DNA from 3 places in the Thalassotalea sp. LPB0316 genome. Region 2 is predicted to be linked to each of the others. Evidence: predicted binding sites of a transcription regulator. Region 2 holds the regulator's gene; each other region holds the start of a gene.
What was found. The regulator sigma-54, encoded in region 2, starts transcription at its own class of promoters, with help from an activator protein. The targets are predictions, from matches to a motif close to GTTGGCACGNNNNTNGNNT.
Positions count from the first base shown of each region.

Region 1: a site for sigma-54 is predicted at 1,972-1,990, ahead of LP316_RS12560 (choice-of-anchor L family PEP-CTERM protein). Genes of this name have one in related genera too.
Region 3: a site for sigma-54 is predicted at 1,542-1,560, ahead of LP316_RS03915 (PEP-CTERM sorting domain-containing protein). Genes of this name have one in related genera too.

Region 1 covers NZ_CP062946.1:2,799,176-2,802,361, reverse strand. Annotated here, with positions in the region: gene LP316_RS12575 (CNNM domain-containing protein) at 1-370, shown strand, start outside; gene LP316_RS12570 (alpha/beta fold hydrolase) at 388-1,122, shown strand; gene LP316_RS12565 (peptidoglycan-binding domain-containing protein) at 1,219-1,818, opposite strand; gene LP316_RS12560 (choice-of-anchor L family PEP-CTERM protein) at 2,027-3,186, shown strand, end outside.
Region 2 covers NZ_CP062946.1:1,435,851-1,439,036, reverse strand. Annotated here, with positions in the region: gene lptA (lipopolysaccharide transport periplasmic protein LptA) at 1-33, shown strand, start outside; gene lptB (LPS export ABC transporter ATP-binding protein) at 33-764, shown strand; gene LP316_RS06280 (RNA polymerase factor sigma-54) at 826-2,328, shown strand; gene hpf (ribosome hibernation promoting factor) at 2,352-2,639, shown strand; gene ptsN (PTS IIA-like nitrogen regulatory protein PtsN) at 2,645-3,097, shown strand; gene rapZ (RNase adapter RapZ) at 3,104-3,186, shown strand, end outside.
Region 3 covers NZ_CP062946.1:883,981-887,166, forward strand. Annotated here, with positions in the region: gene LP316_RS03905 (LamG domain-containing protein) at 1-139, opposite strand, end outside; gene LP316_RS03910 (hypothetical protein) at 446-1,378, shown strand; gene LP316_RS03915 (PEP-CTERM sorting domain-containing protein) at 1,616-2,164, shown strand; gene LP316_RS03920 (sulfotransferase family protein) at 2,221-3,174, opposite strand.

The DNA of each region.
Region 1 (3,186 bases), 1.4 Mb from region 2:
GGTATATCGGGGCGATAGCGACAATATAATTGGCTATGTTTTTCGCTCAGATCTATTAATGGCCCAAGCACGAGAAAATGGTAAACAACCGTTGGCAAATTACGTGCGGTCAATTCGTGCAGTACCAGATAAACTGCCGCTAAACCAAGTGATGGACAAGTTAGTCGAAGAGCGTTCACATATTATGTTAGTGGTAAGCGAATACGGTACGGTACAAGGTATTATCACTTTAGAAGATGTGATTGAAACCCTACTAGGTTTTGAAATAGTCGATGAGAAAGATCGCGACGTTGATATGCAAAAACTCGCAAGAAAACTATGGCGAAAGCGCGCCGAGCACAAGGGCGTTCAACTTGAGAACGATGACTAGTCAATCAAGGAGCTAAGATGAAAATTGTTTTAGTGCTACTAAGCGTCATATATTCATCTATCGCGTTCAGTAAAACTCAAGGTACCATTGTTTTTGTTCACGGCGCATGGGGCGGCGGTTGGGATTACCAAGCGCTCGGCGATAGGCTCACGAAAAAAGGCTATCAAGTTTACCGCCCAACGCTAACAGGATTAGGTGAACGTGTGCATTTAAGCCATCCAGGTATTAATCTCGATACCCATATTTTAGATATTATCAATCTGATCAAGGTTGAAGGGCTAAAAGATATAATCTTAGTTGGCCACAGTTATGGCGGTATGGTAATAACCGGCGTGGCCGACAAACTACCAGAGCGGATATCACACCTGCTATATGTCGACGCCATACTGCCCGAAGATGGCGAATCTATGTTTAGTCTGATCTCGGTTGAAGAAGTCGCTTTATATCGCCAACTAGCGGCTAATAACAAAGGTCAAGAATGGACAATACCACCGTTTTGGCCTGATTGGGGGAAAGATGTTCCACACCCCATAGCGACCTTTGAACAGACAATAAGCTTAACTAATAAAGCCAAATCTATCCCATCAAGTTACCTTTTAACGATAGAGCCAAACCAGTCAGATGATGATTTTCTCATGTTTGCTCAGCGAGCAAAACAACGCAACTGGCAATATTACGAGCTTAAAACAGGGCACAATGTACATCGAACGATGCCTGATGAATATGTTGCTATTATTGAGCAACTTAAGTAGCACTTAAGCTAAGTCTGACAATGTGTTCGTTGGCTGTTTCGTTGCCTAGAAAGTAAAGCGTTTACCGCTTGTTTGGTAAGCGCTTTAATTTATCGGTTACTTTACTTTACCAAGCAATAACATGAGCAGCGTTTTTTGGTCAGGAAAGCCTGTCGCCGCAAGGTCATTTTTATCTTGAAATTGTTTTAATGCTTGCTCACTATGGCTACCAAAGCTAGATGGCGTTCCCGGCTTTAGGTAGTCAAGGGCCTGCAATTTAAGGTGAATTTCATCGATTGTTTGTTGGTATAAGTAGACACTTTGCTCGCCAACATCAACTTTTATTAGCGCCGTTTGGGCAAGTTGCTTAGTCGGAGCAATAAATCGCAACACTTTAATGGTGGCTACTAGAAAGCTATCGTCAGGTGCATTTTTGCAGGCTTTATAAACTAAACTCGCCATAGTTTCACTGGTTTGCCACGGCGTGAGATCAAAGGTGTTCTCAGTTGATTGGTTTTGGCTACTGATATATCCGTCGAGCCAACCGATAAAAACATATAAATCACGGGTGTTTTGCTCCCATGCGTTGGTGTAAATACTGCATTGTTGAGCACCAGCACCATCGACCGCAAATTGTCCATTATTATCAGCCGACCAAGTCGCACTACTAAAAGCTATAAGACTAAGGCTGATGGGTAAGAAAATTTTTTTTAGCATAAATATCGTCCATTGAATGTTACTACTCTAGTCTATCTGGCAAAACTTAATCTGTGCAAGTGCTTTGAGTTATTCAGTTGTTTTAGTGTTCGATTTTTTTACACATAATACTCAAGGTAATAATAAAACCCTTATAAAACGGAGGTTTTGGTATATGGAACAGCTTTTGCTTTGAATTCGCAGGTTTTACTTAAGGAATAGAGTTAACATGAATACAAAAAAAACACTCCCCCTAATTGCTGCAGGATTGTTCGCAGCGCTCCCTACATACGCTGAAGTAATAACGTCAGAAAGTGATGGCATTACATTGTCGAATATTCTTACACTCAATGGCACTACTGGTATTAATGTGACCAATGTTGATTTGAGTTCGACAGGTATCGCTACCGGTGTTTACGACGGTGATACAGGTGTCACGGGTTTACCAAGCCCTGGTATCGTATTAAGTACGGGTAATGTCTTAGATTTGAATTATCCTGTAGAAGGTCCTGGCGAAGGACCAGGCGATGGTCCAGGTGAATGTGAAGGCGAAGAATGTTTTGGTGAATTTGGTGCAGTATCAATTCTCTCTGCTGGTCCAACAGGGCAGAATATCGTTATTTCGCCGGGTTCAGCCGCCACTGAAGCTCAGGAGAACCTCTTAGATCCTATTACTTCGGGCAACAGTCCTGGGTTTCAACACAATGATGTTGCACAATTAACCATTACCTTTGACGTTGACGCGAACACAGATACTTTATCGTTTCTAGGCGCGTTTGGCTCAAATGAATTTCCTGATTTTGTTGGTTCAGGTTTCATTGACGGTTTTGGTCTGTATTTAAATGGTCAAAACTTTGCAGCGGTCCAAGAAACGGGGGCGGCGCCAGGTGATACACCATTAGCGGTAAATATTAATCATCCTGATATGGGGCCTCTTGAAGGGGCACCACTAAATGGCTTCCTGCAACCCAATGGCAATCCATTATTGCGTTTTGATATACCCGTTGTACCAGGCTCAACCAACAACGTCTTTGATATTATTATCGCTGATACAGGGGATAGCGCAGTAGATTCAGCTGTCTTTTTAGCGGCGTTTGGCGGCGAAGGCCAAAGTGAATTTATCCCTATTTTACCCAATAATGGTGAACCTGATGAAAACGGTGCATTTAACTTCGATTTACCACCAGTACCTGAACAAACCATTTGGATTGACCCAATTGTTTCAGTAGGTTACGCATATGCAATCTCAGACGGCTACTTCACCGAAGTTACTATGCCTTCGTTAGCATCGGTCAATGATATTGATGGCTATGAACTTTGGGTAGATGGTGCGTTTATTGCGACATTAATGGCTGGTGATAGTTATTTCTGGAGCTTAGGGGATATGGT
Region 2 (3,186 bases):
CCAAAAACAAAAGACGAAGTGAAAGATAACTAATGTCAGCAGGTTTATTGAAGGCACAGGGCTTGGCGAAATCCTACAAGGGACGTCAAGTCGTTAAAAATGTTGGGCTCAGTGTTGAAACAGGGCAAATCGTTGGCCTACTCGGCCCAAATGGTGCAGGTAAAACAACGTCATTTTATATGATTGTCGGCTTAGTCGTTAACGACAAAGGCACAATCGAGTTAAATGGTGAAGATTTAACGTTAGCACCAATGCACGAGCGCGCCCGTAAAGGTTTAGGCTACTTGCCGCAAGAAGCCTCTATTTTTAGAAAGTTGTCCGTGCACGACAACATCATGGCTATTTTACAAACACGTAAAGACTTGTCAGAGGTCGAACGTATTGAAAAACTTGAATTATTACTTGAAGAATTCAATATAGGCCATATAAAAGATAATACAGGGATGAGTTTATCTGGTGGTGAACGTCGACGTGTCGAGATTGCTCGCGCTTTGGCTGCTGATCCTCAGTTTATTTTACTCGATGAACCCTTTGCTGGCGTTGACCCAATTTCGGTTGGCGATATTAAAAAGATCATTTTGCACTTAAAACAGCGCGGTATTGGCATCTTAATTACCGACCACAACGTTAGGGAAACCCTTGATGTCTGTGAAAAAGCTTATATTGTCAGCCATGGTGAATTAATCGCCGAAGGTGACGCGGATCAAATTCTTGCTAATCAACAAGTCAGAGATGTGTACCTAGGTGAACAATTCACGCTATAGTTAAGATAAAGAAGTGACAATCACTTCGCGTTTGTAAATAGATAGGAATAATAAAAGCTACATGCGTCCATCATTACAACTCCGTATCGGACAACAGCTAACAATGACCCCACAGTTGCAGCAAGCAATCAGGTTGCTACAACTGTCGACATTGGATTTACAACAAGAAATTCAAGAAGCACTGGAAAGCAACCCATTATTGGAAGTTGACGAAAACGCAACCCAAACCAATGAAGAAAGCCAACCAGACAAGCTTGAAGAAGCGTTTATGGGTGAAAACCAAACGGCCTCGTCAAATGAAGGCAGTGAAGATCCTCTGCCTAGTTCCGATGAAGTAAATGCCAGTGATGGGTTGGAAAAAACCGATATTCCCGAAGAGTTATCTATGGATACTACGTGGGACGATAACTATAGTGCGAGTTTATCTGGCTCTAGCGCCGGCCCGCTGTCAGAAGACTACACCTATCAAGGTGAAACGACTGAATCTATTCAAGATCACCTACGCTGGCAAATGGAGTTAACACCGTTTACCGAAACAGATAAAGCCATTGCCACCGCTATTATCGATGCTATTGACGATGCTGGCTATTTAACTGTATCTACCGAAGATATTTTAGAAAGCTTAGGCGATGACGAGGTTGAGCTCGACGAAGTTGAAGCCGTACTCAAACGCATCAATATGTTTGATCCTGTTGGCGTTGGTGCGCGCTCAATTGCCGAGTGTTTATTAATTCAACTCAATCAATTTGACAAACAAACACCTTGGCTAGCAGAAACCAAACAAATTATCTCAGACCACATTGATTTGTTAGGTAACAGAGACTATCGTCAATTAATGCGCAAAACGAAATTGAAAGAAGATCAATTACGCGAAGTGATGAGGTTAATCCAAAGTCTTGATCCGCGCCCAGGCGACAGCGTGATAAAGTCGGAAGAGCAGTACATTATTCCTGACGTATCAGTAGAGAAAAAGAACGGCCGTTGGGTCGTAGAGCTCAATCCAGACACGGCGCCAAAACTGTCGATTAACCAGCAATATGCTGCAATGTCACGGTCAATGAAGTCGTCAGAAGATAGCCAATTTATTCGCTCAAACTTGCAAGAAGCGAAATGGTTTATTAAAAGCTTGGAAAGTCGCAACGATACCTTATTAAAAGTATCGAATTGTATCGTCCAGCGCCAACAAGCGTTTTTTGAGTACGGCCCAGAGGCTATGAAACCTATGGTGCTAAACGATATTGCGGAAGCTGTTGATATGCACGAGTCAACAATATCTCGTGTGACAACACAAAAATATATGCATACACCAAGAGGTATTTTTGAGTTGAAATATTTCTTCTCAAGTCATGTAAGCACCGAAAATGGGGGCGAATGCTCATCGACCGCAATCCGAGCATTAATTAAGAAATTAGTATCTGCTGAGCTACCATCTAAGCCATTAAGCGATAGCAAAATGGCCGACTTGTTAGCTGAGCAAGGTATTAATGTTGCACGACGGACGATAGCTAAATACCGAGAGTCTTTATCTATTCCACCGTCAAATCAAAGAAAAAGTTTATTGTAAACTTAGAAAAAAGGAAAAAGCTTATGCAAATTAATCTTTCTGGTCATCATGTAGAAGTTACCGACTCAATGCGCGAATACGTCAACTCAAAGTTTGCAAAGCTAGAACGACATTTCGATCACATCAACAATGTGCACGTTGTTCTAAATGTAGAGAAATTACAGCAAATCGCGGAAGCGACGCTGCACTTAAATGGCGGTGAGATCCATGCGTCATCAGACGACAAAGATATGTATGCTGCTATCGACTCGCTCGTCGATAAGCTTGACCGTCAAGTCATTAAACACAAAGAAAAGTTGAAAAAACATTAACTAAAATGAAGTTGCAAGACATTTTAACGCTGGACTGCACAATTTGTGCAGCGCCAGCAAGCAGTAAAAAACGCCTTTTTGATACTATTTGCGATGCTGCTGCACGTAAACTCCCTGAGACAAGCCAACACGATTTACTTCAAAGTCTTACCCAGCGCGAGCAAATGGGAAGTACAGGCATTGGCAACGGTATCGCCATTCCGCACGGCCGCTTAATCAACGGCAAGCATGCGGTGGCAGTGTTAATAACCACTGAACAGCCAATCGCTTTCGATGCGATAGATAATCAACCCGTTGACATTTTTATTGCCCTTTTCGTGCCTGAAGCTAGCTGCCAAGAGCACCTTGCAACCTTACAAAACATTGCCCAACTATTTAGCGACAAGAAGGTCGTTAAAAATATTAGAAAGTGTCAAGATAACCACCAGTTATTTGAAATTATTCAAGAAGCCTCATAGGAAAATATGAAATTACTCATTGTTAGTGGCCGATCAGGGTCAGGGAAGTCGGTTGCTTTAAGAGTACTTGAAGATTTAGGTTACTATTG
Region 3 (3,186 bases), 550 kb from region 2:
TGATTTTAATATTTTGCCAACTGACCGAACTGCGAATATATATACGGCTGGTTGTTTCGGTACCGGTGGCAGGGCCAATTTTTATCTCGCCCTTGTTACCTATCGGGCTATTGAGATAAAAATTGTCGCCACGTGGCACGGTTGTGCCATTAGTAAGTGGGGTTATTGAGTTATTAGGGGGATATTATCAAATGGTTCAGCCGTGCTACCTAAGATATTGAAGCCAGCAGGAAATACTTTGCTACAGGTTGCCGCGAGCGCTGGATTACAAAGCAATAACAGGATAAAACTGATGATTAGTCGTAAGTTCACTACAAATTCCTATTTTGCATTGGCTAACCAATTAAAATATAAAGTATAAATGATATAGGTAGAATTGTTAATTTACAGCAAAAATCGGTTAAATTATAGCGCTGTCTAACGTCACTTAAAAAGGCTAGGGTAAATGAATAAACACATCTCAACTTATGTGCTAGCGTTTAGTATTTTTTGCTTAGCCGGCGCGATCATTTATTTTACGGTAACGTTAACCCATGTTAACAACGCATTGCCACGGCTAATCGAGCAAGTTGATGAAACCGCGCTGCGGGTAACGCCATTGATTGACGAGGTTGCTGATATAAAAGCGCTAGTACCAAGTATTGTTCATGAAGTTGAACAGGTCAGATTAATGGTGCCTGATGTGCTAACTCAGGCTGAAAAGATAGAAACGCTTACCCCTTCGGTCTTAGCTGAAGTTGCCGCCGTTCGAGTCAGCATTGCGCAAATAACCGAAGAGGTTGCCCAAGTTAGAGCGCTAATGCCTGATGTGCTAACTCGAGTTGATGATGTTAATCGACAAGTACCTACTATTACCCGAACGGTTGATGGTTTTACCCAAGAGCTTGGCGCGACAAATAACCACATTCCCGCTATTTTGACTGAGATTGAGACCACCCGTACGAGTATTCCGCCTATTTTGAGCCGTGCTGAGGCGATGGTTGCTGAATTAGGTACCGTTGGAAAAACTAGTGGTGAAGAGGCCGTTTATGGTGTTGTCAGTGGCATTATTAAAGCGCCTTTAAAAGTCGTTGAAGGGCTCGGTAAAGCACTAACACTGCCGTTTGAGCAAAGTGAGAGCTGGATTCAACCAAGTGATAAAGCCTTGATGAGAACACTGATTGAGCAGTTTCTATCGCAAAATAATGACAAAATGTTAGTGGCAACCAATCCGGAGACCAAAAATGTTAGCAGGGTTTCTCTTGATGAAGACAAAAAGCTTCAAGGTAAGACCTGCAAAGTGCTCCAACTCGAGGTTGACTCGGTGAAGGGGCAGCATGTCGAGCACAAGATGACCTTGTGTCTATCACAGAATAATACGTGGCAGGTTGTCAATTAGTGTTTTTCGCACAATGCGAAGCAAATTGCCAATCACGCAGATAAACGGCTAATGATTCAGATGTTGTGTTTAATCGATATTCTGTGTCGATTTACTTTACATCAAAGATCTCTTTACGTTATTTGTTTGTCTATAAGCCTTTGTTTTATATTGGTTTAGCCTTGTTGGTACAGTGTTTGCTTCTTAGGGTGTAGTTGTAGTGCGTAACGATACGCACGGTAGTAGAGGTATCAAACAATGCGAAACTCAGTATTAGCTTTATTTGTTGGTTTAGTTTTCTTTCTCAGTGCGAATCAAGCATCCGCAGGTATTATTCACCATGACTTTAACCAGTTATTGCCTGGTGGCTTTATGGCAGAGTATTTCGATTTAGATCAAGATGGAATTCCTGCTGACGATTTAGGCTTGGGGGACGCAGGTTTCTTGCAGTCAGGTATGATGTTAGTTGATAACACTAATACTATGATGGTAACCGATGGCGTGTTAAGTATCGGCAGTATCGTTAATAGTACAGCTAATATGCGTACTGATGATTTTTTAGTCACGCTTTCTCAGGGTGAAAATTACTTAGGTACCAGAGGCGTATCAGGTTGTTCAATGTGTTATGGCTTTTTAACGATCACGCTTGATGGCGACCAAATGTTTTTAAGTAGCTTTACTTATGAAGAAGTTGCAAATCAATCAATAACCATAGCTTCAACGGTTTCTGTGCCTGAACCAGGTTCAATTGCACTTTTAGGTGCAGGCCTTTTTGGTATCGCTTGGATGCGTCGCAAGCGCATTTAGTTTTTCATCGATTAACATAAAACGCCTTTAATCAGGCGTTTTTTTATGTCGGTTGATTATTGTGGTGTGTGAGAAGTTATTAGCTTGTCTTTAAGGCGCTTGAGCTTTGATAGCGGTGTATAAAGCCTTTGTTTCAATTTATAGCGCAAGGTTTCTTTTAGCGTTATTGGTTTGGGGTCCGCTAACAGCAACGTCATCCCGTAATGTTTCATCCAAGGTTGGCATTCGGATTGGATAATTTCAGCTTCTCTCTTATCGATTGATTGTTGCCATGCGTGAATTCTTGTCGCATCTGGTGCTTGACCAACTAACTGGTGTTGTTTCAATGTGTATTGAGGTAACTTGATACCGTTACCTGCATTCATTTCTCTGGTATAAGGTATTCCGATAAATCGGCACAATTTAGGTAATATCGTTGCTTGCTCAGTTACATACTCCTCATAATTTAGCTCAAATGTTATATCGGGCTGCGAACAACAAGCTAAGTGTGAATAGGTGATCGCTCGCTGCCATTTTTTGGCAAAGGCCACCGGATCTTGACTGTTCCAACGGATAAGATTATGCATTGAAGCATAAACAGCTCGGGGATCTCTGACAATATGAATAAATTTGGCATTTGGAAATACGGCTAAATATTTTTCAACCCGCTCTCTATTGTGCGGCGTATGCTCAATCCAAAAGCGCTTATCACCTTGAGACAAACCAAAATGCAGTCGAAGGATATGAAAAACACGCTCTGCCCGAGGAGCGTTTGATTTAAACGGCTGGGCAAATTCATCAAACGTGATCGACATCCCAGATGCTTGGTAATGAAATTGCTGGGTTAGCTGATTATATAAGCTGCTTAGCTCTTCATCAGTTTTGGCATTACTTTCAATAATATCGAGCACGAACGGCATTTCTGGCAATGCAATGGCGTGCTCACTAGAGGCAAGGTGAGAAGCGAGCATGGTTGTCCCGCTTCGATAGGCTCCCATAATAAAGATTGGCGTGATATTGAGTTCATCCATAAACTTGCGTTC